2 linked regions of the Limibacter armeniacum genome follow. The protein of the gene in region 2 interacts with the protein of the main gene of each other region in a pairwise test. Links are inferred from orthologs where the notes say so. Each region holds a gene or a part of one and is shown on either strand. Other genes may lie near its edges.

What was found.
Region 1: the proteins of ligA (region 2) and leuS interact in binary tests that used the Escherichia coli proteins (3 or more experiments, as listed by UniProt). The link is inferred for Limibacter armeniacum from one-to-one orthologs.

Annotation. Positions count from the first base shown.
Region 1 is NZ_JBAJNO010000009.1:435,244-450,494, forward strand. The notes cover bases 4,534-7,814. They hold leuS (leucine--tRNA ligase), read right to left. Parts: upstream 7,512-7,814; coding sequence 4,734-7,511; downstream 4,534-4,733. Other genes in these bases: V6R21_RS19495 (BamA/TamA family outer membrane protein), read right to left, coding at 7,717-7,814. Outside these bases: V6R21_RS19465 (FecR family protein), read right to left, coding at 1-969; V6R21_RS19470 (RNA polymerase sigma-70 factor), read right to left, coding at 1,129-1,752; nth (endonuclease III), read left to right, coding at 2,018-2,665; V6R21_RS19480 (RluA family pseudouridine synthase), read left to right, coding at 2,675-3,613; V6R21_RS19485 (hypothetical protein), read right to left, coding at 3,597-3,956; more of V6R21_RS19495, read right to left, coding at 7,815-8,823; V6R21_RS19500 (hypothetical protein), read right to left, coding at 9,025-9,219.
Region 2 is NZ_JBAJNO010000008.1:2,427,314-2,442,259, reverse strand. What follows is about bases 6,789-9,764. They hold ligA (NAD-dependent DNA ligase LigA), read left to right. Parts: upstream 6,789-7,238; coding sequence 7,239-9,290; downstream 9,291-9,764. Other genes in these bases: V6R21_RS15915 (DUF6913 domain-containing protein), read left to right, coding at 9,486-9,764; V6R21_RS15925 (HIT family protein), read left to right, coding at 6,789-7,110. In the rest of the region: V6R21_RS15970 (GMC oxidoreductase), read left to right, coding at 1-458; V6R21_RS15965 (endonuclease/exonuclease/phosphatase family protein), read left to right, coding at 693-1,676; kdsB (3-deoxy-manno-octulosonate cytidylyltransferase), read right to left, coding at 1,712-2,449; V6R21_RS15955 (arginine-tRNA-protein transferase), read right to left, coding at 2,549-3,211; V6R21_RS15950 (Hsp20/alpha crystallin family protein), read right to left, coding at 3,365-3,811; V6R21_RS15945 (hypothetical protein), read left to right, coding at 4,115-4,465; V6R21_RS15940 (4Fe-4S dicluster domain-containing protein), read left to right, coding at 4,617-5,291; V6R21_RS15935 (NADH-quinone oxidoreductase subunit J family protein), read left to right, coding at 5,301-5,822; transcription elongation factor GreA, read left to right, coding at 6,038-6,508; more of V6R21_RS15925, read left to right, coding at 6,718-6,788; more of V6R21_RS15915, read left to right, coding at 9,765-10,013; dapA (4-hydroxy-tetrahydrodipicolinate synthase), read left to right, coding at 10,048-10,908; V6R21_RS15905 (histone H1), read right to left, coding at 11,012-11,191; V6R21_RS15900 (aminotransferase class I/II-fold pyridoxal phosphate-dependent enzyme), read right to left, coding at 11,386-12,633; V6R21_RS15895 (polysaccharide deacetylase family protein), read right to left, coding at 12,931-13,569; V6R21_RS15890 (hypothetical protein), read left to right, coding at 13,707-14,840. UniProt on the Escherichia coli protein: DNA ligase that catalyzes the formation of phosphodiester linkages between 5'-phosphoryl and 3'-hydroxyl groups in double-stranded DNA using NAD as a coenzyme and as the energy source for the reaction.

The sequences.
Region 1 (15,251 bases), on a different replicon or contig from region 2:
TTTTTCTGTTCCTACTAACAGCACCTTTTCATCATGTAACTTGGTAGAAGAAAACTCCACCTTACCTGTCACAACTTCCATCTCAATCTGACCTGCTTGATCAGTCAATCTGAACGAAGTTCCAAGAACACGTGTATGGCTATTTTCTGTTTCAATCACAAATGGTTTCTTTGGATTCTTAGTCACTTCAAAGAATGCCTGTCCTTTTAGACTAACATTTCGGCTGTTTCCTTGAAATGCTACTGGATATGACAACTCACTGCCTTCACTAAGCCATACTTCTGAACCGTCGGCAAGTTGTATTCGCTTAGCTTCCTCCTTTGCGATTGCAATTGACATTTCTGGCTTCAGCACCTCGTTCTTCAATATAAAGAAACCGGCACCCAATACCAGCAATACCACTGCTGCAGCTCCTACATACTTCATCCAAGCTGTACTAGAAGTCTTCATCTGTACAACATTAGAAGTTGCTGCTGCAGGTTTTTCAGACTTTGTTACCGTCGTTTGCAAAGGAGTGTTTGTCGCTCCAGTTTCCATCTGGCTGATGCGAGACTTCATTTTAGCCATTGCACTATCCAAATCATTATCCGATAGTTTCACTGCTCTTTTAGAAGCAATACTTCCTGCAGCCTTCCATATTTGTTGGGAAGACTGTAAGAACTCACCATCTGAAACAGACTCGTCAGATGCATCACCTAAAATTCTTGCAATTTTAGATTCTTCAGCTTCGGTTTCACTTAACTTTTGCTTGACTTGCAGGATTCGTTCTTGAATCTCCGCTTCAGAAAGTGTTAGTCGGGTTTTCTTACCCAATGCAGCACTTTCCTCCCAGATAGAGGTAATCTCTTTCAATAACCTAGCAAAAGAGGCATCTTCTTTAACCATTTGTTCTACCAAACGGATTTCCTCATCACTGCCATCTTTTCCAAGGTACTGACTAATAAGGGTCCAATTAATTTTATCATTCATACTCATTGGTGTTTTGAGCACTATATAAGGCTTGTAAAAAAGCTATGTTGTCCTGTTATTTTAAACTCAATTTGATGTTAGTAGGTCTTTGCTTTTTGAGCGAAAGACATATCCAAGCTACAATACTGACAAACCAACATTGTATATGGACAAAAATTCTTAGATAAAATCCTTCAAAAGCGTAAAAAAGAACAAAATCCCCGTCAACCCCATCAAATTAGGATCTGCATAACCTTTTAATTTTTCACGTAGATCTTTTAGAGCCAAGCCAATTTGATAATGCACAGTACGGACAGGTACATCCAACGTCTGCGCAATTTCCTTATAGGTCATATCCTCAAAACGACTCAACATAAAGATCTCTTTCCTGTTTTCAGGAAGCGAATCAATTGCATCGTACAGTTTTTTCTCAAGCTCACTGAAATGATATGCATCCTCTGTATCGTTTTTCGAATACTCCAGCGTGTGAGCTAACCCTCTCTGATAGTCTTGCTCAAAGTTTCTTCTCTTGATAAAGTTCAGCGTATGGTTTCTCGCTGCACGATATAAGTATGCCTTCAATGAAATATTGATATTAAGCCTTTCCCTTTTTGCCCAAAAGTTGACAAATACATCTTGCGTAAGTTCCTCTCCTGTTTCCCGGTCCTTCACCATACCTGTAATAAAGTTAAGGATAGGGTTATACAGTTTACGAGTAATATACTCCCATGCTTCTTGGTTTCCGGCTTTGATATCGTCTATCAGTACCGCCTCTTCGATCGTATCGTATTTACTTTGTTCCAATTTCAAACTGATTTATGAAAAAGTGACTTGCTTCTATCTAGAGTATGACAATTACCAATCCTATATTTACACACTACAGAACTGTTTTACTTGCCAATTTTGATATTTAATCCTTAAAGTAAGGAGGTAATTTTTTTCACCACAACCTTTACTTCAATATCTTTGCGACCTAAAATATAATTGAAATATACAATTTGGCAGAAAATTCTTCACAATTTAAATACATTTTCAAATCATCTGCCATTTGCTTTTTAATCAGGATAAGATGACCAAAAAGGAAAAAGTCGAAAATATTATTGAGGTTCTGCAAAACTTATACCCAGAACCTCCTATTCCACTTAGACATAAAGACCCTTATACATTACTGATTGCTGTATTGCTTTCAGCTCAATGTACTGATGAACGTGTCAACCAAATTACACCACTTCTTTTTCAGCAAGCTGACAATCCTTATGATATGGTTAAGATGTCTGTTGAGGAGATTAAAGAGATTATCAAGCCTTGCGGCCTTTCTCCAATGAAGTCGAAAGGTATACACGGGCTATCCGAAATTTTGATTGAAAAATACAATGGTGAGGTACCTCAGTCTTTTGAGGCTTTAGAAGCTTTGCCAGCTGTTGGACACAAAACAGCATCCGTAGTGATGTCTCAAGCATTTGGCGTACCGGCATTCCCTGTTGATACACATATACACAGACTTATGTACCGTTGGGGACTGACAACAGGTAAAAATGTTCAGCAAACTGAAAAAGATGCCAAAAGGTTATTCCCTGAGGAACTGTGGAATGATTTACACCTCCAAATCATTTACTTTGGAAGGGAGTATTGTCCAGCCCGAAACCACAAGCCTGAAAAATGTCCTATTTGCAGTATTCACGGGCGTAAATCACTATTTAAGGAAAGCAGTAAGTAATTGAGTGAAATGCTGTACGAGCACGAAAAAATAATTGCAGGGTTCACCACCAAACCAACACGCTTGGACCATTACCTTTCAGACAATCTGAAAAATAAAAGTAGAAGCATGGTTCAAGCCCATATCAAAGCAGGAAAAGTCACTGTAAATGGGAAAAAATCCAAAAGCAGCTACATCGTAAAAGGTGAAGATGAAATCTTATGGATGGAGTCTTTTCGCAAACACGATGAAATCGTGCCTTTGGCAGTACAGCTCAATATCTTTTATGAAACGGCGGATATCATTGTCATCAACAAACCTGCAGGCATGCCTATGCACCCAGGGCTTGGCAACTATGGCAATACCCTACTGAATGCCTTACAGCATTATTATGAAGAAAAAGGGGAACCGGAAAACTTGGTAAAGGATTGTCTCGTCCAACGGATTGACAAGAATACAACAGGTATTGTTGCCATACCCAAACACAAAGAGGCATACGAGGCTCTTGATGCCCAGTTCAGTACAAAGTCGACCTTACGTGAATACCAAGCCATCGTTTGGGGTAACCCAGTAAACGATGAAGGCACTTTAAGAAATTACATGGGTAGAAATCCTCAGAACCTGATGTCCATTGAGGTTTCTGACGACAAAAGTTTTGGCAAAGAAGCCGTGACTCACTACAAGGTTTTAAAACGGTTAGGAGATATTACCTTGGTGAGTTGCCGCCTTGAAACAGGTCGGACACATCAAATTCGACTTCACATGAAACATTTGGGACACCCATTGGTAGGTGACGAAAGGTACTTTATGAAGGGAGTGGAAAAAAGACAAGACATATTGAAAGTTATGACAAGACATGCACTCCATGCCAAAACCCTCGGTTTTGTTGAGCCTTTTACCGGTAAAGAATTAGTCTTTGACAGCGAACTGCCTCAGGATTTTTCGGATGTGCTTAGTCTCTGCAAGTAAGATACCTTTGCAGTTCCATCCTTTCTCTGAAATAGCTTCGTTGCATTTCCATGTCAAAGCCTTCATCACAATGCTGTTCTCTCAAAAATGCCAAAAATAACAGTCTGGCACCGTCAGAGGGCAGCATTAGCGTATCCTCTATTTCTGAGAAATTCACATAATATGTATTGTGAGGCCTTCCATTTTCTTTTACACAGATAAAGCGCCCTCGTTTATTTTGAATAAAAGGATACTTCACTACAAAATATAGATCATAGACCTCCTCAAAACTGCGAAAGAACACCTTCTCATGCCAAGCAACAAAGTCTTTGATAAAGTCAATCATGCGAGTAGCGTTTTTCATGGCTGATAACTGTTTACCTAGATAGCTGTATGCCACGTAAACACAGTTCGGAAAACATTGAAGATTGAGCACTGAATATATCAGCCTCTATCAATCAGGTTGACAGCTTACAACTTGAGGTTTTTCACAATGAGCCGAAGACACGCCCTAAAGAACAGGGCCAGATGTGTTACGAGGTGGGTTAATGCTACAGGTATGGTGAATAATCGATTTGGTATAAGTTGTTTGATTACTTAAACCGGCTCTGTTAGTGTATGCTTCTCACAAGCGCTCAATGGCAAATTGTGTAAAGTAAATAGTGGTAAATTGTTTGACCGGTTCGAATCAATAACCTAGTCTCTAAGAAATTCGTTCTGTCCCCTTCCTAAGCCCAGAAAAACATTATCAACCTCTAAAAAACGTTTGTTAATGCCTCTATTACTATAATCCAACTAATTGTTTGAAAGCCGCTGAATCCATCTTCAATTATCATTTGGGTACCAAAAAAAGCTTACCATTTTACACTACCCGCTCCTTTTCCCAATAAGTGTTAATAATCATCATTATTTCTTGTCCACCCTCATTATCAGGTTGTCATAAAGTCATAAAGCAAAAAAGACTTTTTTTGGATACTCTTTTTTTGTGAACATTATGCTTCGACTTATACTTTTTGGTAGCCTTTGTCTGCCGAATATAGTTCGAGAGAATAGTTTACCAGAATCATAGTCTAATCAGAAACAGAAAGGCGGGATCTTTTGGATCCCGCCTTTTTTAATTTACTGTACTTGAAGTCTTCTATCAGACAACGATATTGATAATTCTGCCAGGTACGACGATAATCTTCTTAAGAGGCTTACCATCTACCCATTTCTGAACAATCTCATTTTCCAATACTTCCTTCTCGATTTCGCCTTTAGGCTTGTCAAGCGGATAGCTGATCTTGGTTCTCATCTTACCGTTGATAGACACCGGATATTCATGTGACGATTCAACCAAGTATTTCTCTTCATGCTCAGGGAAAACAGTATCTACAATTGTTGTATCATTCCCCAAAGCTGTATGCCACAGTTCTTCAGCAATATGTGGAGCAAATGGAGAGAGAATTACCAACAAAGGTTCCAACACCTCTCTTTTATGACATTTCAGGGTAGTCAGCTCATTCACACAAACCATAAATGCCGGCACCGAAGTATTGAAAGATAGGTTTTCAACATCTTCACCTGCCTTCTTTATTGTCTTATGAAGAACTTTCAGCTCCTTATCATTCGCTTTTTCGTCTGTCACCAATACATCACCTTGCTCATTGATATACAGTTTCCAAAGCTTTTTCAAGAATTTGGCTACCCCATCAATACCCTGTACACTCCAAGGCTTTGACTGCTCCAATGGACCTAGGAACATTTCATACATTCTGAGTGTATCAGCACCATAGCGCTCTACGATCTCATCAGGGTTAACCACATTATATTTAGACTTGGACATCTTTTCCACCATGTGTCCACACTTGTAAACACCGTCTTCCAAGATAAACTCTGCATCAGCATAGTCTGCTCTCCAAGCTTTGAAACCTTCAATGTCCAGTTCATCATTGCTGTTAACCAGTTTGATGTCTACATGCAATACCTGAACCTCATGCTGATCCTTCAATCCCTCAGAAACAAACTTGTTCGTATCCTTGATCTTGTAAACCAAACTTGATCTACCTTGAATCATACCTTGGTTCACCAGTTTTCTGAATGGCTCCTCATGGTAAATGTAACCCATATCGTACAGGAACATGTTCCAGAAACGAGAATACAACAAGTGTCCTGTTGCGTGCTCAGTACCCCCCAAGTAGAAGTCTACCTCATTCCAGTATTTCACTGCTTCATCACTCGCAAAACGCTCGTTGTTTTGAGGATCCATATAGCGCAAAAAATACCAACTTGAACCAGCCCAACCTGGCATGGTTGTCAGTTCATAATCGTACTTTCCATCGTGTTTCCAGTCAGTGGCACGACCTAGTGGTGGATCTCCATCCTCAGTTGGCAAATACTCATCCACTGCAGGCAACTCCAATGGCAACTTGTCCGCTTCTATAACATGAGGAATCCCTTCTTCTGTATAGTAAACAGGAACAGGCTCTCCCCAATAACGCTGACGGCTAAATACTGCATCACGAATTCTGTAATTGATTTTAGCTTCTCCAGCACCTTGTTCTACTGCTTTATCAATGATCACCTTCATGGCTTCATCAGACTCCAAACCATTGATGAAATCTGAATTGATCATTTTACCTTTCTTCACTTCTGTAGGATCTTCCATTTCCTCAGTGCCTTCAATAACACATCTGATAGGAAGATCGAAATGCTTAGCAAAACGGAAGTCACGGTCATCAGATGAAGGTACTGCCATTACGACACCTGTACCATATCCTGCCAGTACATAATCAGCTGTCCACAATGGCACTTCCTCTCCACTAATTGGATTAATCACATATGAACCTGTAAATACACCTGTGACATGTTTCACATCCGCCTGACGCTCACGCTCAGAGCGGTTTTTCGCCACCTCTACATATGCTTCAACTGCCTCTTTCTGCTCAGGAGTAGTCAACTCTGCCACCAACTCATGCTCAGGAGCAAGTACTACGTAAGTAACACCATAAATGGTATCAGGGCGTGTAGTGAATGCTGTCAGCGTGATATCCTTGTCTTTTACTTTAAAATCCAACTCACAACCACGTGACTTACCAATCCAGTTACGCTGCATCTCTTTTACAGCATCAGACCAATCAAGATCATTCAAGTTTTCTAGCAGTCGGTCAGCATATGCTGTGATACGCATCATCCACTGCTTCATCATTCGACGCTCTACTGGATGTCCTCCACGCTCAGAAAGTCCATCTTTCACTTCATCATTTGCCAAAACAGTACCCAAAGCAGGACACCAGTTCACCACTGCTTCATCCAGATATGTCAGACGGTAATCCAGTAACAACTCTTCTTGTCTCTGCTTAGAGTATGATTTCCACTCTTCAGCTGTAAATGATGGAGTAGCTTCAGCCTTCTCTGCATTAATCCCTTCAGTACCATTTGCTTCAAACTTAGCAATCAGGTCACTGATAGGCATTGCTTTGCCGGCATACTTATCGTACCATGCACCGAACAGTTGCTCAAATATCCACTGTGTCCAACGGTAAAAGTCAGGAGATGAAGTACGCAGTTCACGACTCCAATCATAACTGAAACCGATTTTATCCAATTGTCCTTTGAATGTATCAATGTTCTGCTCAGTAGTAATCGCAGGATGCTGCCCTGTTTCAATTGCATATTGCTCAGCCGGCAATCCGAATGAATCAAAACCCATTGGGTGCAGCACATTGAAACCTTTCAGTCTTTTATATCGGCTGACAATATCCGATGCAATATACCCAAGCGGGTGCCCTACGTGAAGACCTGCTCCCGATGGGTAAGGGAACATATCCAATACGTAGTACTTTGGCTTACTGACATCAATGTCTACCTTATATACATTATTCTCTTTCCAATACTGTTGCCATTTCGGCTCAAATTCCTTGTGATTGTACTCTGACATGCGTTCAGTATTTATAAAACAAGGTTGGCTCTCCGCACAACCGACAGTTAATTTGTTATCTAAATGCTCTCTTTAACACAAAATGCGCCGTTAAGCGCAATACAAATGTAACATATTTAGTAAAAATGACTGAATGAAAAAGCGTGAACTTCTTTATTAAAGAAATTCACGCTTCACAATTGTTCTTTTATAAATCATTTGGGGGTTAGAATGCCTCACCAAATGTCATATATAACCCACTTGTACCATTACCTATACCATAGTCCAAACGAAGGTTTGCTGTATCATTTTTATTCAGGTTTAGTCTAAGACCAGCTCCCATTGCAGCCTTTAAGTTACTAAACTCAAATGTATTCCAGTCGGATGCCACATTTCCTGCTGATCCGAATACCGTCGCTCCAATCCTCCAGAACAAGTACTTACGGTACTCAGCCTGTACCGCTACTAAATGATTGTCTCGATACCTACCTTGATAATAACCTCTCATCATCTCACCACCACCAAGCAGTGCAACTTCTCTGAAAGGGGCATCACCATAAGTCTGCTGTATATTAGTTTGCAAAGCTAAGATGCTTTTCCCATCAGTATTCTCCGAGAAGTCAAAGTATTTACGAGCATCGAATTTAATGGATGTAAAACTGAAGTCACTTCCTGTTCCACTGCCATATGTTGTCGCAGAAAGCTCTATATAATGTCCTTTTGTTGGTGTCAAGATAGCGTCTCTCGTATCCCAGATGTACACAGCACCAATACCAGCACTAACGCCTCCTTCAGCTCCCAAAGGTAATACAGGCTCGTCAATGCAATCCTCGCATTCTTCAAAAGTCACATCCATCATGTTTACATATCGCAATTGTGCACCTACAAACATGCTAGGCTTAACCTTTCTCAACCCTTGAACCTCTACGATTATACTCTTCCAGTCAATTGATTGCTCATTTTCAGCTTTGGCATCAGAACCAATGCCATAATATTTTTCAGGAAACCTTCTATAGGTTATATACCCATTTGACATCCATTTCTCCTCAGGTGAAAGAAATGAATAATCAACTGTTATTTTATATTGCTTTTCTAACGTATAAGCACCCGATAATTGAACATTAGAAGGCCTAGTTTCATCACCTGCTCCCTTTGGTTTGAACTGTCTCAAAACGAACATACCAAATTCAACACTTGTTTCTGGAGCATAGACTGCATAAGGCAAATATGTATTGTGTGCTTTATAAGGCTCCTGTACAACCTTTGTATTCGTTGTTGTATCCTGTTTCACTGGCTCATTCTGCGCACTTGCAATACCAATTGTACATGTCATTAATAGTAATGCAAACAATGAGTTCCTCACAAAAAAGCGATTCATATTTAATCTTGTTCGTTAGTTTAATATCTATATCCCTACCTGAGACATTACAACTCAACGTAATGCATAAAAAAAGCACTGAATTTTTCAATGCTTACCTCACAGGTATTTCAAAAATTTCAATCACACAATACACTTGATAACTTAACATCAAGGTTATTGTACATCACCTTTTGCTGACAAACTATCGTTCAGCTGATATGATGTATTCATGGTCTTGGTAACCGCTGCTTCTTTCATCTGTTCTTTAGGCTGCATCGACTCTTCCTTATCTCTCAGTTTGCTGCATTGATATAAACTTACTGTCAAGAACAAACAAATGGCATATGGAAATACTAATCTAGCTTTCATACTATTTAGTTTAGTAGTAAAAAAGATGAATGATTAACAGTTGTTAACCTCAGTTTACAATTATAAAAAATAGTAGTGTAGCAAAACAAATAAATCTTATTTTTTCTTTCTAAAATTCAATAGAATTCGTCTCAAATACCCTTTAAACAAGGACTTTTCACTTAAAGTCCGTTCTATTATTAGAATATTCTAACTTTTGGCTAACGACTTAAATAAGTCTTTTGTTAACTAGAATTTAACAGAATAATGGTAAAATAAAAAAGCCTTGCGACATATTGATATGTGCAAGGCTTTGTGCTTGTATAAGACTGGCAGTGACCTACTCTCCCGGGTGTTATCCCAGTACCATCGGCGCTGCGGGGCTTAACTGCTCTGTTCGGAATGGGAAGAGGTGTTCACCCGCGCTCTCACCGCCATGAAGGCTTTTGAAAGGCTTTCTGTTTCTTTGATTTTTATAGTACCATACTGCCTGGAGGCCTGCCCGCCTTGCGGGCAGAAGAAAAGCGAAGGAAAGTCACGGGGGATTAGTACTGCTCGGCCCGGGTCTCTCAACCCTTTCACCTGCAGCCTATCGACGTTGTCATCTACAACACCCCTTTAAGGGAAGCCTCATCTCGGAGCGGGTTTCGCGCTTAGATGCTTTCAGCGCTTATCCCATCCGAACATAGCTACCCGGCAATGCTCCTGGCGGAACAACCGGTGCACCAGAGGTTCGTCCAACTCGGTCCTCTCGTACTAAAGTCAGAACTCCTCAGGCTTCCTACGCCCACAACAGATAGAGACCGAACTGTCTCACGACGTTCTGAACCCAGCTCGCGTGCCACTTTAATGGGCGAACAGCCCAACCCTTGGGACCTTCTCCAGCCCCAGGACGTGACGAGCCGACATCGAGGTGCCAAACCTCCCCGTCGATGTGAGCTCTTGGGGGAGATCAGCCTGTTATCCCCAGAGTACCTTTTATCCTTTGAGCGATGGCCCTTCCATGCGGAACCACCGGATCACTATGTCCTAGTTTCCTACCTGCTCGGCTTGTCAGCCTCACAGTCAAGCCCCCTTGTGCCATTGCGCTCTCTGCACGGTTGCCGACCGTACGGAGGGGACCTTTGAAAGCCTCCGTTACTCTTTTGGAGGCGACCACCCCAGTCAAACTACCCGCCAAGCAATGTCCCCCGTTAAGGGTTAGACACCAGGCAAGCAAAGGGCGGTATTTCAAGGGCGACTCCCCGGATCCTGGCGAACCCGGTTCACAGTCTCCCGCCTATCCTACACATCACTTACCCAGAGCCAATGCTAAGCTGCAGTAAAGGTTCATGGGGTCTTTTCGTCCCGTTGCGGGTACGCGGCATCTTCACCGCGACTACAATTTCACCGAGCTCATGGCCGAGACAGTGCCCAGATCGTTACACCATTCGTGCAGGTCGGAACTTACCCGACAAGGAATTTCGCTACCTTAGGACCGTTATAGTTACGGCCGCCGTTTACCGGGGCTTCGGTTCAACGCTTCGCTTACGCTAACGTCCCCCCTTAACCTTCCGGCACCGGGCAGGTGTCAGGCCTTATACATCGTCTTTCAACTTCGCAAAGCCATGTGTTTTTGTTAAACAGTCGCCTGGGCCTTTTCACTGCGGCCTCTCCCGAAGGAGGAGGCGTCCTTTCTCCCGAAGTTACAGGACCATTTTGCCTAGTTCCTTAGCCATGAATCACTCGAGCGCCTTAGTATGCTCAACCCAACCACCTGTGTCGGTTTGCGGTACGGGCCGCATGGCTTGCTTTTCTTGGAAGCGTGCTCCCCCTGCTATCTGCGCCCCCGAGGGTTTGCAGTACTGTCGGACGAGTCCTTCAACGCAGTATTCCGTCACTGCGCGAGGAGTCACACACTCCGTCACTTTCGTTGCCATGCGGGTGCGGGAATATTTGCCCGCTTGCCATCGGCATCGCCCTTCGGCTTAGCCTTAGGTCCCGACTGACCCCGGGCCGATTAGCGTTGCCCGGGAAACCTTGGTCTTTCGGCGAGAGGGGTTCCCACCCTCTTTATCGTTACTTATGCCTACATTTGCTTTTCTACGCGCTCCACCACACATCACCATGCGGCTTCGATGCCCGTAGAATGCTCCCCTACCACTATTACTAGTCCGCGGCTTCGGTACTGTGTTTAATGCCCGATTATTATCGATGCGCTGTCACTCGACCAGTGAGCTGTTACGCACTCTTTAAATGAATGGCTGCTTCCAAGCCAACATCCTGGCTGTCTCCGCGACTGCACTTCCTTTGTTCAACTTAACACAGATTTGGGGACCTTAGCCGGCGGTCTGGGTTCTTTCCCTCTCGGACTGGGACCTTAGCACCCCAGCCCTCACTGCAGGGCTTAATCTTGCGGCATTCGGAGTTCGTCTGGATTCGGTAGGCGGTGAAGCCCCCTAGTCCAATCGGTAGCTCTACCTCCGCAAGAAAACACCCCACGCTGCCCCTAAAGGCATTTCGGGGAGTACGAGCTATTTCCGAGTTTGATTGGCCTTTCACCCCTACCCACAGCTCATCCAAAGACTTTTCAACGTCAACTGGTTCGGGCCTCCAACGGGTGTTACCCCGTCTTCACCCTGGCCATGGGTAGATCACACGGTTTCGCGTCTGCCCCCACCAACTATGGCGCCCTATTCAGACTCGCTTTCGCTGCGGCTCCGTCCCTTGAAGAACTTAACCTTGCTGGTGAGGTGCAACTCGTAGGCTCATTATGCAAAAGGCACGCCGTCACCCAACTGATGGGCTCCGACCGCTTGTAGGCGTACAGTTTCAGGATCTATTTCACCCCGTTATTCACGGTGCTTTTCACCTTTCCCTCACGGTACTTGTTCGCTATCGGTCTTCCAGGAGTATTTAGCCTTGGCAGATGGTGCTGCCTGCTTCAGAGGGAGTTTCACCGGCTCCCCCCTACTCAGGGTACTTGCCTGATCAACACATTGCCTGTACGGGACTCTCACCCTCTGCGGCGGCGCTTTCCAGCGCCTTCCAGTTCCGTGTCTTCACATTATGCAAGCCCTACAACCCCGACAGTGCCGTAACACCGACGGTTTGGGCTTCTCCGCGTTCGCTCGCCACTACTTGCGGAATCACTCTTGTTTTCTCTTCCTGCGGGTACTTAGATGTTTCAGTTCCCCGCGTTGGCTCTAAAACCATGCCTTCAGCATGGTGGGTTGTCCCATTCGGATACCTTCGGATCAAGGGTCATGTGCACCTCCCCGAAGTTTTTCGCAGCTTGTCGCGTCCTTCATAGCCTCTGGAAGCCCAGGCATCCACTGTACGCCCTTTATTACTTTCTCTTGCTTTTCTTCTTGCCGCCTGCCGTCAATACCGAACAATCAGCATCAACTGCGGCAGGCAGGCCTCGTTGCTTTTTAATTTGGCAGTATGTCAAAGAACCTTTCTTTTCCGTCTTGCGGTCTCCCTTGTCCTGTTTCTCGTCTGAAACTTGAAGGGAATACCCGGAAAATGAGGTGGAGGATATCGGAGTCGAACCGATGACCTCCTGCGTGCAAAGCAGGCGCTCTAGCCAGCTGAGCTAATCCCCCGGTCATCTAATCTCAAGGATTGTTTTGAGTGACTTGGACAGTGTTCACGCCGTACAACCAACGGCACAGGCGCCTTCCCCTACAACTACAGGGACGGTCTCCAGAAAGGAGGTGTTCCAGCCGCACCTTCCGGTACGGCTACCTTGTTACGACTTAGCCCCAGTCGCTGGTTTTGCCCTTGAGAGCTCCTGTTACGGCCACCCTCTTCAGGCCCACCCAACTCCCATGGCTTGACGGGCGGTGTGTACAAGGTCCGGGAACGTATTCACCGCGTCATTGCTGATACGCGATTACTAGCGATTCCAGCTTCACGCAGCCGAGTTGCAGGCTGCGATCCGAACTGAGATAGGGTTTTTGGGATTCGCTTCATGTCGCCATGTCGCTGCCCTCTGTCCCTACCATTGTAGCACGTGTGTAGCCCTGGGCGTAAGGGCCATGATGACCTGACGTCGTCCCCGCCTTCCTCTCTGCTTGCGCAGGCAGTTCCTCCAGAGTCCCCGGCTTTACCCGATGGTAACTGAAGGTAGGGGTTGCGCTCGTTGCGGGACTTAACCCAACACCTCACGGCACGAGCTGACGACGGCCATGCAGCACCTTCCCATCCGTCCGAAGAAAGATCTATCTCTAGACCTGTCGAATGGGATTCGAGCCCAGGTAAGGTTCCTCGCGTATCATCGAATTAAACCACATGCTCCACCGCTTGTGCGGACCCCCGTCAATTCCTTTGAGTTTCACTGTTGCCAGCGTACTCCCCAGGTGGAAGACTTATCACTTTCGCTTGGGCACCCACCCCGAAGGGCAGACACCTAGTCTTCATCGTTTACGGCGCGGACTACCAGGGTATCTAATCCTGTTCGCTCCCCGCGCTTTCGTACCTGAGCGTCAGTTACCGGCCAGTAGGCTGCCTTCGCTTTCGGTGTTCCTCCCCATATCTGTGCATTTCACCGCTACATGGGGAATTCCGCCTACCTCTCCGGTACTCAAGTCTGCCAGTATCAATGGCACTTTCACAGTTGAGCTGTGAACTTTCACCACTGACTTAACAGACCGCCTGCGTACCCTTTAAACCCAATAATTCCGGACAACGCTTGCACCCTCCGTATTACCGCGGCTGCTGGCACGGAGTTAGCCGGTGCTTATTCATAGGGTACCGTCAGAGCAGGGCGCACCCCACTTGTTCTTCCCCTATAAAAGAGCTTTACGACCCGAGGGCCTTCTTCGCTCACGCGGCATGGCTGGGTCAGGCTTGCGCCCATTGCCCAATATTCCCTACTGCTGCCTCCCGTAGGAGTCTGGTCCGTGTCTCAGTACCAGTGTGGGGGATCATCCTCTCAGAACCCCTACTGATCGTGGCCTTGGTGGGCCGTTACCCCGCCAACTAGCTAATCAGACGCATGCCCATCCGCTGCCGGATCACTCCTTTAACTGTTCACCCATGCAGGCAAACAGTGCTACGGGGCATTAATCCGGATTTCTCCGGGCTATTCCCCTGCAGCGGGCAGGTTGCATACGCGTTACGCACCCGTGCGCCGGTCTCAGGCTCCCCGAAGGAAACCCTACCCCGCGACTTGCATGTATTAGGCCTGCCGCTAGCGTTCATCCTGAGCCAGGATCAAACTCTCCATTGTAAGAGATTGTTGACTTGGGCTGCCCCCTGAAAGGGACAGCGCCAATTGTCGTCGTGTTTTCTGACCTGTCTCCTGCTTTTCAATTGTTGGAATTGACGCTTGTGCTTGTCTTGTCGTACTTGTTTTGCGTGATCGAGACAAAACCCTAAAGCCTTATCCCTTACCACTGTCCTAAATCCTCTCAAAGAACTTTTCAAAGCCCAACTTCTTGGACTTTTCCGTGGATCCTTCCGGAACCTTTTCGCTTGAAGCGGCTGCAAAGGTAAGAAAACCTTTAGCAAAACTCCAAGACTTTTCTTTATTTTTTATTTTCGAGCCGTTAACCCGAAAACCTTCCCGAAAGAAGCGGATGCAAAGGTAAAACCTTTTTCCCGTTATTTGCAAGCAACATTGTGAATTAATTTTCACTTATCCATTGTCGCTGTCAGGAAGCATTATCACCGCTCCCGTTGGAGTGGCTGGCCGCTGCGGGTGTTTCCCGTTTTGCGGAGTGCAAAGGTAGGAAAAAGTTATTGCTGTGCAAGACCTAGAATTGCATTCTGGAGATAATGAAAGTTAATAAAATATTAAATCATTCATTTTCTGAACTTTAAAATAGAAACTACTTCAAAGTTATTATTAAGCAAAGTACCATCACCTGTCTCCTACCTTTTTAATAAATACCACTTGATAATTTTACTCAAGAATCAAAACCCTGTAAATCATAGTTTTCAGTGATGTTAATACAAGTCTCACAACCAACCTTTGAAGAAATATTATTTCGGGTACACACAGTTTTACAAATGTAAAGTTGAGTCTTAGCTACAAGAACAAACTATTATTTCACTGAAGGTTGATT
Region 2 (14,946 bases):
AAGAGTCCATGAAGATGGTTTGGAAGAAGGGGTTGTTTGGTGGAAGTATGAAATTTGACAGTAAAAGCAGCAAAGCTGTCTCTGCTTATATCGATATTGGGCAACAGGTACTGTACCGATATGCAGAAAAAGTAAATGGAACGCCTCAAAATGTTTTGACAGAAATACTCTTCAATACACCTATGACGGCACATATCCTTGGCGGATGTCCAATGGGTAAGAATGCGGATGAAGGTGTTGTCAATGATAAGTTTGAGGTCAATGGCTATCCAAATATGTATGTCTTGGATGGCTCAATCATTCCATGTAACCTAGGTGTAAACCCAAGCTTGACAATCACCACGCTTAGTGAATATGCCATGGCTCAAATACCCAAGAAAGATGGGTATCATGGCAAATCTTTGGATGAAATGCTGAAAGAGATAGAATCAAAACAATCCGTTAAAGTTGAAAGATAAAATTGTAATGATTTTTTATCCTCTAAATAGCGTAGCTTCGTAAAAGCTACGCTATTTTTATGTCGAAATATGTTGACTGGATTATTTCCAAATATAATCGGCTATATGAGGGGCAATGACGTATTTCATAATTAACTTCTACTGTGATGCTAAAACAACCAGAAGTTGGATTAAAAAACTTTTTAAGAAGAGAGTTATTCAATTCTCCATTACAAATGCTAATACTAACCAATAATGAAAAAACTATTTAAAGGCGCATTTTATACATTTGACTTACTCTTGGTTGGAGTAGGAGCATTTTATTTTTGGGCAAAGTCTCCTAACCTCAAAGAAGCGGAGTACAGTAAAGTTATGACTTATACTGACGCTGAAGCGTCTAAGAATGATTCAGTCTTTACTCTGCTAACCTATAACATTGGGTATTTGTCAGGAATGCTCAATAATCAAAGTGTAAAGATGGAGAAAGTGCTGTTTGAAGATAATATGAGGAGGGCTAAAGAAAAGCTTTCGGCTGTCAATGCAGATATTATAGCTTTTCAGGAGATTGATTTCAACAGCAATCGTTCTTATAAAGTCAATCAGCATGATGAGCTGGCAAAGCACCTTAAAATGCAGTATGGAGCAATTGCAGTCAATTGGGATAAAAAGTATTTGCCATTTCCATATTTTCCTGTTTCAGCTCATTATGGAAGAATTGTTTCCGGACAATCGTTCTTGAGTAAGTTCCCGATTAAGGAGCACGAAAGAATTGTATTGGAAAAAGTGGAAAGCCAGCCATTCTATTATAAAGCCATGTACCTCGATCGGTTAGCTGAAGTTGCCAAAATTGATATTAATGGCACTGAGGTCATATTGATCAATATACATACTGAGGCTTTTGACCAGACAACCAGAATCAACCACATCGAATATGCACAGCAATTATTTAAACAGTATGCTAAGAGTTATCCTGTAATTTTGCTGGGAGATTTCAACAGTGATCCTGACTATGAGAATGCAGGAATTAAGATCTTGCTGGATGATCCTGAGATGGGAGTGGCGTGTCCTGAGTCAGAATTAAATGAAGGACAAGCTGTAACTTATTATCCTGATAATGAGCATCTGGATTTTATATTTTACACCAAGGATAGAATTGAAAGTCTGGAATGGAAAGTGCTAAGTGACTTTGGAGATATTTCAGATCATTATCCTGTTATGATGAAATTCAGGTTTAAATAAAAAGAAGGCTGACAGTTTATGTCAGCCTTTTATTTTTATAGCAGTTTCTTAATAGCCTTCTCAAGATCCTCAGGAGTGTCTATTCCAATACTCTCTTTGTCTGTGATACTCACCTTTATCTTATAACCATTCTCCAACCAACGTAGCTGTTCTAGCTTTTCTAGCTGCTCAAGGGTAGAGGGTTTTAATTGTGTGATCTTTTCAAGCACATCGCTTCGGTAAGCATACATTCCTAAGTGTTTGTAGAAATCATGCTGGGCGAGCCATTCATCCTGAGGGAAGTCTCTTAAGAATGGGATTGCCTGTCTGCTGAAATAGATCGCATCAGCCTCGCTGTTTTTGATCAGCTTGACTGTGTTGGGGTCAAAAAGCTTTTCAGCCTCTTTGATTTTGATCCCTAATGTAGCGATTTCGGTTTCACCTGATTGAAGTAATGCTGCCAGTTCATCAATCTGAGATGGATCGATAAAAGGTTCATCGCCCTGAATATTGATCACATATTGATAAGTCTCTTCTTGCAACTGCAAAGCTTCAAAGCAACGATCAGTACCACTTGGGTGATCTGTAGAAGTCATGACTACATTGCCCCCAAAACTTTGGACATGATCATAAATCTCTTGATGGTCAGTAGCCACAACTACCTTGTCAATTGATTGAGCCTTACTTACTTGTTCATAGCAACGCTGAATCATGCTTTTGCCTTTGATATCTGCCAAAGGTTTGGCTGGAAATCTTGTGGAGGCATAGCGGGCAGGAATTATTCCTAGAATCATATAATTGTTTATCCTAATTTTTGCTTCAGATTATGCGCAAAAATAGGATAAATTAGAGATTTTCTGAATCAGAGTGAAGAAATTGAAAGTTCGGGACTTTTACTGTTTTGGAAATGGGAGCCATTGCCCATGCCAATCATAATAATACAGGCTGTTGAACTTCTTTTTGTAATCATAAAAAGAAGGAATGTTATAACAGTAACCATGGTAATAGTATTCCTTTCCGTTAGCGATGGCAAACTCAAGCTCCAATAACATTGTAAGTAACCCAAGACTATACTTTCCGTAGTCAAGGTCAAACATTCCGTAAATGCTTGAGCAAGTATTTACTGTTTCATCCATAAAGCTACAGGCAATCAGCTTTCTGCCATCATAAACGCTTACTTCCTTGGTTAAGAGTGGGCAGTATGCCGGAGATTTGTAAGAAAGGAAATCATAAATGCTTTGAGGGATATTTTCCTTGAATTTTCTTTTGTGTCTTTCGAACAGTGCTACTTTTTCGGCATCCACTTCAAGGTCTTTGATCTCAACGCTAAATTCCTTGTTCTTAGCTAAAATTTTTCTTTGACTTTTACTGAACTGAAAGTCCTTCATACTGATGCGAAGTGGCATTACACTGCAAACCCTATTCTCGTAAATGCTGATATTGTATCGGTAAAACTTCTCCCCAAAATGTCTCCATCCAGCGGCCAAAAGCATTTCCATCTGTTCAGATGTTACTTTCTCATTCTGGAACTCTTCAATTATTAACCTACTTGACATATTCATTTCTTAGACTTTGACCAGTTGAGCAGATACAGTTTAAAAAGTGTCTGTTTGTCTTGTAACAAATGTAGTATACAAAATAGTAATTTCAGGGATAAAAAAAGCCGAAGCGGTAAACTTCGGCTTTTTGGTGTTAGACGGCTGTGCCTATTACGATATCTCAATGGACCTTACTGTTTTGGGTACATTTGGGTCTTTTTTAGGAATGTTCAGCATCAGTACGCCATTATTATGACTTGCTTTTATGTTCTCAAGGTCTACATGGTCCTGTGGTAATGTAAATGAACGCTTGAATGACTGATAACTGAATTCCCGTCTTCTGAATTGACCTTTATCTTCTTCATTCACTTCGCTTTTGACCTCACTCGATATAGTCAACACATTGTCGTTTACTTCAATCTTAAAGTCGTCCTTGTTGATGCCAGGTGCGGCAACTTCTAATTCATAGGCCCGTTCAGTTTCTTTTACATTCACAGCAGGCATTTTGTTACCTGTAAAGAAGTTTTCACTCAAATCAAACAGGTCTTTGTTGAATAGGTCCTCAAACATTCTCCCGAATGTTGGAAGCATTCCAGGTTCTTTTTTAATCAGTGACATAGCGAAATGGTTTATTGGTTTAACATGAAATAGGTCAGCTATATACTGACTGTGTGTTGTTGATTTTACATTATAAAATTCAATTTCTGTACCATTTGAAAAAAGACTATTTTCTTGATCAATATTGTGTCAAAATGACTGATTAAGAATGCTTAAGGATAGATTTTGCTGAAATTTTGTCAAGGTTGACTTTCATTTTGTCAGCAGAAGGAATATTTGAGCTGTATTTGAAATGTACTAATTGATTGTGGAAAAAAATCATAACTTTGCTTATCCAAGCAACCATATAATCCGCACACTGATATGAAAGAAATAAAAGAACACGAGAAAGCACTGATCAGTAAAAGTTTTCTGTCAGAAGACCTAGCAGCTCACTTATTGAATATTGAAACCACACTGGATGAAACCAGACTGTTGCACTTGCATAGGAGTGAAGACTATGAAGTAGATAAGTTGCTGATTGCCTATGATAAACAGCAGCAGCTGATTGAGAAATACCTTAAGGAGTTTATTAGTGAAAAAGAGCCTGCCGTTGAAGATGACTTGCCGCCGATGATCCGCAGATGGGTTAATCCATTGCTGGTTGAATTGTATATGTATGAAGATGAAGTAGCGAAGTTTATCCTTCAGAAAGAGCAGGGGATTAATTCATAAAAATTCAATTTAATCTAGGTTTTATTAAACCTAACGGACATTTCATAGTTTTAGATTAATAGTCTATACTTGCAACTGCGTTTGAAATTGAAAATTTCCTAAATGCAGAAATGAACAAATGTGAAAACTTTCAGGTAAACTGAATTTCTATATGACGAATCCGAGAAAGGGGGCTAATAGTTCTTATTGGGGAGGGATCAAGGAAGCAATCAGTACTTCAATAGAAGGAGTGAAGCTAACACTTGATCACTTCAACAAGGCTATTAGTAAGGAAAGAAGGCAACCAATTGGCACTTCACACGAAGATTATTTCACGAAATATCAGGAAGGAATTGTGACGATGGAGTATCCTCGTGAGAAGTTTCCTGTACCTGATGTGGGTAGGTACAAGCTTCACAATGAGATTGATGACTGTATTGTCTGTGACAAGTGTGTCAAAGTTTGCCCTGTGAATTGTATTGATATCGAACCTGTGAAGTCCGCTGAAGTAATTGGAACCACTTCTGACGGTACACCGAAACGTATCTATGCAGCCAAGTTTGATATTGACATGGCAAAGTGCTGTTTCTGCGGTTTGTGTACTACGGTTTGCCCAACGGAATGTCTGACGATGACTAAGGATTATGAATTCAGTGAGTACGATCTATTTAAGCTGAATTATCAATTCTCAGAGATGACCCCTGAAGAAGTCGAAGAGAAAAAGCGTCTTTTTGAGGAAGCTCAGGCTGCTAAAAAACAAGCAGCTGCAAAAAATACTGAAGCAAAGCCGGAAAGTACAGGAACTGCAAAGCCTAAATTCAGACCGAGTTTCAAACCGAAAGTATAGTAGCGTATCATGGAACAGTATATATTTTATTTTTTTGCGGCTGTAACCGTATTGCCTGCTATTCTGATTCTTTTTACCAGAAATGTCCTTTATTGTGCGTTGATGTTGCTACTCTCTTTTTTAGGAGTTGCTGCGTTATATGCCTTGTCAGGAGCTGACTTCCTTTCCATTACTCAAATTGTGGTTTATATGGGAGGGATCCTCGTATTGCTGCTCTTTGGGGTCATGTTTACTAAAACACGGGAAAATAAGGGGTTGTATTCAGGTAGCTCCAATTTTTTTGGTGGTATTATCGCCAGCTTGACAGCATTTGCATTACTGAGTTATACAATAGTTCAGACGGTTTGGCAGGATGTTCCTTGGATTGCAGATGCCGCTAATGCAGGCGAAATCCATAACGGTTCATCTATCAGAATCATTGGCGTGAACTTGATGACGGACTTTATTCTGGCCTTTGAGTTGATAGCCGTTTTGTTGCTTGTGGTTCTAATAGGAGCGGCATATGTAGCTGGGAAAGACTCAAAATCCTAGCTTTTTTCTTTAATAATTGATTACATTTCCTTAACTTTTGGTTTATACATTACATGATTTCTCAATAGAAAGATCTATTTAAAAGTTAGAGGAACGTTCCCCAGGAACTTATAATTTTGATTACATTTGTATTTCGTGCCTATAAGTACGAGCAGCGATTCAAACAATTTGAATCGTTTTTTCTTTTCAGATTAGGCCATTAAACCTATATCAAAATGTCAAATATCACATATTATACCGCAGAAGGGCTACAGAAGCTCAAGGATGAACTGCATAGGCTGAAAACACAAGGAAGAAAAGAGATTGCTAATGCGATTGCAGAAGCAAGAGATAAAGGTGACTTGAGTGAGAATGCTGAATACGATGCAGCAAAGGATGCACAAGGGCACTTGGAGGCAGAAATTGCACAACTTGAAAATCTGGTAGCTAACGGGAGGGTCATCGACCAGTCTAAACTAGATACAGATAGAGTAGGCATTCTTTCACGCGTGAAAATCAAAGCACCAAACGGTACCGTAATGGAATATCAGTTGGTGGCTGCCAAAGAAGCTGACCTTAAGAAAAATAAGATTTCTGTTGATTCACCAATTGGTAAAGGCCTAATTGGAAAAAGAGTTGGTGACAAAGCAGATATTGTTACACCTCGTGGTAAAATGATTTTTGAGGTACTCGATGTAGGCTTGTAATATACCTGAAGAAGTCTCTTGATATATTATAAGTATAAAGGAACTGCTGACTTTTGAGTTGGCAGTTTTTTTTTGCCCTAATTCTCAATCAGCTGAGGTATTTAACGCTTTTTTTGAATGAATGGCTTTGCACAGCTCTATGGCTAATTCTATATTTGGTACAGAAAAAAGAAAATAGATTCTTAGTATATCCAAAAACATTTGAACCGATGGCAACAATCTTTTCTAAAATTATCGCAGGCGAAATCCCTTCTTACAAAGTGTATGAAGATGATAAGTATTTGGCTTTTCTTGACGTATTCCCTTTGAAGAAAGGGCATGTGCTACTGGTACCTAAGCAAGAGGTAGATTACATGTTTGACATGGAGGATGAGGATTTGGCAGGCTTGTATATTGTTGCCAAGAAACTTGCTGCGGCTATCAAGAAAGCCTATCCGTGTAAAAAAGTAGGGCAGGCTGTAATTGGCTTGGAAGTTCCACATGCGCACTTGCACTTGGTTCCTTTGAACGATATCGGAGACCTGAACTTTACATCCGAAAAGCTGAAATTGGCTCCTGAGGAAATGCAGGAAATTGCTGATAATATCAAGCAGTATTTGTAATACAAAGATTTTGATGTTTAGCGAAGCACAAGCTTCGCTTTCATTTTGAAAAACAATTAAGTCTATAATTGCGACTGCATATTCATAGCAACCAAATACTCACAAACATCTTTTAAGAATAAATCAACATGGACCGCAATCAGGCAAAAGAAAGAATTGGAGAGCTGACCGAAAAGCTGAACTACTACAACTATCAATACTATATGAATAGTGTTTCAGAGGTGTCAGATTATGAGTTTGATACACTGCTGAAAGAACTTGAGCAATTGGAAAACCAATTTCCAGAATGGCAACAGGATGATTCACCTACACAGCGTGTTGGAGGAACCATCACAAAAGATTTTGAGACGGTGACTCACCGCTATCCAATGCTTTCTTTATCCAACTCGTATGATGAACAAGACTTGTTGGATTTTGATAACCGTGTCCGTGATGCTATCGGGGATGACTTTGAATATGTTTGTGAGCTTAAATTTGATGGAGTAGCCTTGAGCTTGACTTATGAGAATGGAATTCTTAAGCAAGCTGCGACGAGAGGTGACGGTGTGCAGGGTGATGATATCACGGCAAACGTCAAGACTGTTCGTACGATACCTTTAAGGCTTCATGGAGAGGATGTTCCAGAACTGTTTGAGGTACGTGGTGAAGGTTTTATGAGCAGAGAGTCTTTTAATAGAATCAATAGCCAGATTGAAGCGGAAAACCTGAAAAGACAGTCTGCTGGAAAGAAATTACAAAACTTGCTGGCAAACCCTCGTAATGCGGCTTCAGGGACATTTAAGATGCAAGACTCTGCTGTAGTGTCAGAGCGAAAGCTTGATTGTTTTGTATACAGTTTTATCTCTGACAACAATCAGGTAGCAACACACTTTGAGGCACTAGACAAGTTAAAGAAATGGGGCTTCAATGTTTCACCAACTTTCAGAAGCTGTAAGAACATTAAGGAAGTTCTTGAGTATATCCATGATTGGCAGGAGAAGAGATTTGAACTTCCTCTAGATACTGATGGCGTGGTAATCAAGGTAAATGGCTATAACCAGCAGCGTACATTGGGTAATACATCCAAAAGTCCTCGCTGGGCGATAGCTTATAAGTACAAGGCAGAAAGTGCTACCACTCGCCTTAATTCGATTACATATCAAGTAGGAAGAACAGGAGCAGTAACACCCGTAGCAAATCTGGAGCCTGTGCAGTTAGCTGGAACAACGGTTAAGCGTGCATCCGTTCATAATGCCAATGAGATCGCCCGCTTGGATCTACACGAGCACGATATGGTGTACGTTGAAAAAGGTGGGGAAATTATTCCAAAAATTACTGGAGTAGATGCTTCGGCTAGAGAAGTAGGATCTTTACCGATTGAGTTTTTGAAAAACTGTCCTGCCTGTCAGACAGAGCTGATCAGAAAGGAAGGAGAAGCGGCCTATTATTGTCCTAATGAGCGTCAATGTCCTCCACAGGTAAAAGGAAAAGTGGAGCATTTTGTGCAGCGAAAAGCGATGAATATCGACTCCTTGGGCAGTGAGAGAATCGAGCAATTGCTGGAGAAACAATTGATTGCGGATGCTACTGACCTTTATTCGCTTCGTAAAGTGGAGCTAATTGCAAAACTGGATAAGTTCAAGGAAAAGTCAGCTGACAAGCTTATTGAAGGGATAGAAGCTTCAAAAGAAATCCCGTTTAGCCGTGTACTTTTTGCAATAGGCATTCGCTTTGTAGGAGCTACTGTAGCTGAAAAGTTGGCTGAGCATTTCAAAAGTCTGGATGCTTTGTCTCAAGCTAGTAAAGAGGAATTGGTGAATGTTCCTGAAATTGGGGAGAAAATTGCAGACAGTGTAAAAGAGTTTTTTGCTGATCCGTTAAATCAGGGATTTATTGAAAAACTGAAGGCAACTGGTGTGAAACTTGAACTGGATGAAAGTGAACTTTCTACCTCTGCCGAAACAGGTGATGCATTGGATGGAAAAACATTTGTCATCTCAGGTGTGTTCACCCAATTTAGCCGTGATGAGCTAAAGGCAATGATCAAAGCCAATGGCGGGAAAGTGACTTCTTCTATCTCCAAAAAGCTAGACTTTCTGGTTGCTGGTGACAAAATGGGACCAGCCAAGTTACAGAAAGCATCTGATTTGGGGATTAATATAATTTCTGAGGAAGAGTTTTTGGCGATGGTTCAAAACTGAGGGATTCAATCTAAGTAAAGTGCAAGTGAAGCTTGTCTCTTTATTTTAGCAGCAAATTGATTTCTTTATTCAGTTAAAAAAAATCATTCACCCTTATTCTGTAATTTTGACATTATATTTGTGCTAATCTTCAGGTAAGGGTGAGTTGCCTCACTTTATGATATTGATGTAAGACGAACTAAACTATTGATATACGTGAATTCAGTTAAAGAATTTTTTTTCAAGCAGAAAATCAATAAGGCTATGGCTAACAGTAAAACGGTACCAAGAAAGACGGTATCCTTTTCTGATGCCCGCAATATTGGAGTGCTGTTTCAGGTTAATCACGACCTGGAAGTAAAAGTGCTGAAAAAGTTTATTCAAAAACTACAGGATAGCGGTAAGAACGTAGATGTGTTGACTTTTTTCAATAGTGGAGAAGTAAACCTCTATAACTTCAACTTTAAATTCTTTACTGATAGTGAAATCAAGTCGTTTGGAGAGATAGATTCCGAAGATGCGCAAAGGTTTATAGACAAGAACTATGATTACCTTTTCTTTGCCTCTGTAGAAGGTGGTCTTGCATTTGACTATGTGCTAGCAGAAAGCAAAGCATCATGTAGAGTAGGGATTAGCAGAGAAGGAAAAGAACCATTTTTTGAGCTTATGGTAGGAGCCAATCAGAAAGAATTGGATGATATGCTCGAAAATATGCTGAAGGTGGTGGAAACAATCAGGGTTTAGAAGAGAGAGAAATTTTTCTGTGAGGTAGAAAATTATGAAAGCATTAAACGGTACTGGTGTAGCTTTGATTACACCTTTCAATGAGGAAAATGAAGTGGACTTTTCTTCATTGAAAAAGGTCCTTGATCACACCGCTCCTTATGTTGATTATTGGGTTGTGAATGGTACGACAGGGGAGTCAGCCACTCTTACAGGAGAGGAAAAGCAAGCGATACTTGACTTTGTAGCTGAGTATAATAAGGGCCTAAAGCCAATTGTTTTTGGAATAGGAGGGAATAATACACAGGAAGTCATCAGCCAATTAGAGGCATTTGACCTACAAGAAGTTGATGCCATACTATCCGTAGCTCCCTATTACAATAAACCTACTCAACAGGGGATGTTGCGTCATTATGAGCTAATTGCTGATCATGCAACAAAACCAATCATCTTATATAATGTCCCTTCTCGTACGGCAGTCAACATGACTGCTGATACCATCTGTCAACTTTCTTTCCACCCGAATATTATTGCTGTAAAAGAGGCTTCTGGAGACCTGACTCAAAGTCTTTGGATCAAGAAGAATGCAGCAAAAGGTTTTCTATTGATCTCTGGTGAAGACCCACTTACTGTACCTTTGATTTCAATAGGTGCAGTAGGGGTGATTTCAGTAGCGGCTAATGTGGTGCCTGAATCTTTTTGTAAGATGGTAAACCATGCACTTAACAATGATTTTGAGCGTGCAACATCTATACTGATGGAATCAATACCTTTGATTGAATCATTGTTTGAAGAGGGGAACCCTACTGGTGCCAAACAAGCTTTGGAGTTGATGGGAGTTTGTAGCTCCTCTGTGAGGTTGCCACTGTTCAGAGCTTCAGACCAGTTAAAAGAAAAAATCCAATCCTTACTTTAGGAAATTCCGGTTACGAAATTCATGAATAAAAAAATCCGCAGTGCAAAAGCAGTACTGCGGATTTTGTATTTGTGCTCAATTAATGAGCAGAAATCATCACGAATTACTTCGCGTTATTTTTGATTTCCTGTACTTCAAGTCTGATGTCTTGAGCAAGTTTTTTAATTTCTTGCATGTTCTTTCTTACTCTTGTACCTGCAGCTTGAACGTTGTTTTCGTAGAATTTCGCTGCATCCTCTTCGGTTTGTTTTACTAGTTCAACTAGTTGCTTAAATTTTTCCATTGTTGAAAAGTTAGTGATGTAATCAGTAATTAGTTTTACTTACCTAAGGCAATTTATGAAATAGTTGGTAAAATCCTAAACATCCCAAACATTTTTATGAATATTTAAAGAAAAAAAAACGGATAACCCATTGAGGCGAAGCCACAATTGGATTATCCGTAGATATATGTCCGAAAGGACGTTATTTTTTGGTATTATGAGAATATCACTGGTTCAGCCTTTGCATACTCTCCAGACTCCAATTTATCCTTGATAGCCTTGAAAGCAATAATAGTCTCTTCAACATCTGATAGCGAGTGAGATGATGTAGGGATCAGACGTAGCATAATCACGTCTTTTGGCACTACAGGGTACACTACTACTGAACAGAAGATGTTGTAGTTTTCACGAAGGTCCATTACCATGTTTACAGCTTCGTTCTGGCCACCTTTCAGGAATACAGGAGTTACAGGTGATTCACCTGCTGCACCTAGGTTAAAGCCAGCTTCTCTCAAGCCATTCTGCAGGGCAGTAGCAATTGTCCAAAGCTTGTCCTTCAACTCAGGCATTGTACGAAGCATCTCCAGACGCTTCATGTTACCCAATACCAATGGCATTGGCAGCGTTTTGGCAAAGATTTGAGAACGAGTGTTGTAACGAAGGAATTCGATTACTTGCTCATCTGCTGAAACAAAGGCACCAATTGAAGCCATAGATTTAGCGAAAGTAGAGAAGTAGATGTCAATACCATCCTGAACACCTTGCTCTTCACCTGCACCAGCACCTGTTTTACCCAGTGTACCGAAGCCGTGAGCGTCGTCAATAAGAAGACGGAACTGGTGTTTCTTCTTCAGTTCTACGATCTCTTTCAGTTTACCTTGGTCGCCTAGCATACCGAATACACCTTCAGTAATAACAAGAACCGCACCACCTGTTTTTTCAACCAGCTTAGAAGCTCTTTCCAGCTGCTTGTCACAGTTTTCAATATCGTTATGAGGGAAAACGTAACGCTTTCCAGGGAACATTCTCAGTGCATCAATGATACATGCGTGGCACTCAGAGTCGTATACTACAACGTCTCTTCTGTCAAGCAACGCATCGATAACGGACATAATACCTTGGTAACCGAAGTTCAGAACCATTGTGTCCTGCTTGCCTACGAATTCACTCAACTGAGCCTCAAACTGCTCAATGATTGTTGAGTTACCTGACATCATCCGAGCTCCCATCGGATATGCCATTCCGTAATCAGCTGCAGCTTCCGCATCAACTTTTCTTACTTCAGGGTGGTTAGCCAAGCCCAGGTAGTTATTCAAGCTCCAAGTAAGTACTTCTTTGCCTCTGAATTGCATTCTAGGGGCAATCTCACCTTCCAGTTTAGGGAAAGCATAATATCCATGTGCAAGTTTAGAGTGATTACCTAGAGGTCCTCTATCTTTTAGTAATTTTTCAAATAAATCCACCTTAATTGTTATTTATATGTTACAATGGAATATTAAAATCGTGCAAAAAACGATGACAAATTTACTTAATAAGAATCGCACTCACAACAAATTGACCTTCTTCTGTCCATTTTTCATTGCAAATGCATTAATAGATGTGTTTTGTAAGGTGCTGTGTTTAGGTTATTTACAATAACAAGGTAATAACCTTTTTAAGATAATTTAATGCGAGATTACGATATCTTAACACAGGTTTTGTCACAAAAGTATAACATCAATTGTCGCTGTGATGGTTTCTACACCTGTCAGCGGCTTATTCTATAAATGTTTGAAAGTATACCCTAGAGCTGTGAAATGTTTCAGATAACGGGGTAATACATACCTTAGGTTTTTTTCTGCTTTCAAACTATCATGAAAGACAACTATACTGCCTGCTTCCGTCAAATTCAGACTTTTTTTGAGGCACACTTCTTCATTCATGCTTTGGTCATAGTCACATGTCAGTACATGCCACATCACCAACTCATCAAACTGCTCATTCAATTCCTTGATCTGTTTGGTGGAAATCTGCCCATATGGAGGTCTAAACAGAGATAGGTGAGAGGTGTCAGAAGTATACTGGCTTATGATATCTCTACAAGATGCAATGTTTTCAAAGTACTTTTGGTTGTCAGTAACCCAACCTTTTAAATGATTATAGGTGTGGTTGCCGACCCTGTGCCCATTTGCTATTAGCTTTTTAAAAACTTCTGGGTGTTTTCTCACATTATCCCCAACGCAAAAAAATGTGGCTTTGGCCTGATACTGTTCAAGCTGTTCCAATACCCATTCCGTTACATCAGGAATCGGGCCATCATCAAAAGTCAGGTAAATGACCTTTTCTTCTGTCTCCCTTTTCCAAGTCAAGGAAGGGTAGAGGACATTGTGAACAAACCAACCTGTCTTCTGATAGATCATGGTCTAGTTACTTAGTCTTTCTTATTTACAAATTTATATAGGATTATCAATGAAACAATCTTGTAAAAATCGTTGAAATAACATTTCAGGTGATTATATTGTAATTATTGTTAATATAAGTCGCAACTTGCAACTAAATGGACGAAATAAATAAGACTAATAGGGTACAGGAGCTCAAACAAATAGAACTTGAGTTTGATATTATCATCCAAAAAGACCGCAGAAACTGGTTAAGGGTTGCCAAATTATTGGAGACCATTGAGCAAAAAGGTTTATATAACGTAAGAGCTCGTTCATTCACAGAATATGTAAAAGACCTTGCAAAGAGGAGCGGCATCAATGTGTCAACACTATGGAGAGCCCGTTCAGGAGCCAGAATCTACATGGATATTAAAGGTATTCCTACATTGGATGAGATTAGGGAAGGAGAGGTCAAGACAACTCCTGAGCAACTTGAAATGTATAGTAAGGTCAGGACGATTGCACCTGAAAGCATTGTACAGGAGGTGAAAGAAAAGATGTTGGATGGGCAAGGCATGAGACACGAGCTGAAAGAACTTTGGCAAATATACAGACCGCTAAAAGGAGGGAAGACCGAACGGGGACGAAAGCCAAAAGACTATTATGAGTCAGGAATGGTTAAAGATGAGCAACAGCAGTTTGAAGTGCCATACTCCATGCAGTCTAGCTCTGTCAACAAAAGCATCAAGGATCAGACTTATGTACAGCTGATGCGTGACTACCGAAAGATGCAACGCTTTCACTTAAATTCGGAAGATATAACGGAAGCCAATATTATCAATGCATTACGTACTCGACGTTGGATTAGCCTGACGCTGGATCAGTATGAAATAAGCCGTTACAGTTCATTTGTCAATTTCAATATTCTAGGTGATGAAGCCAGAGGTAAAGTAGACCTGATCGGTATAGTAAGAAAGAATAAAGAGGATAAGAACAAGTTACCGTTACTTTTTGGTGTATCTGATTTGGCATACTTGGATAAAGTTCAATCAGATCAATTGATGATGGAGCAAGCCACATTTTTTCATTATTACTATGTGGCAGTACCAATGATTGAGGAACATATCAGAAAAGCATTGCAGGAGGTTGACCCTAATATTGGAATTATAGCTGTAGGTGAAAAATTAGAGGAAGACACCAAACATGAGCTGAAAATTGTACGGAAGAGTCCATTTAGGCAGATCGAGACTTCAAAACATTTACTTATCATGTCTAAACTGGCTATCAGATCATTAGCATGGGACGATTAAAGCAACCAGATTTGTTGCTTTTTCACTGCACAAAAAGTTGTATAATATATATTATGTTAAATAGAGTGTTTGAGTTATTAAATTCACTTATATAAATAGCTCTTTT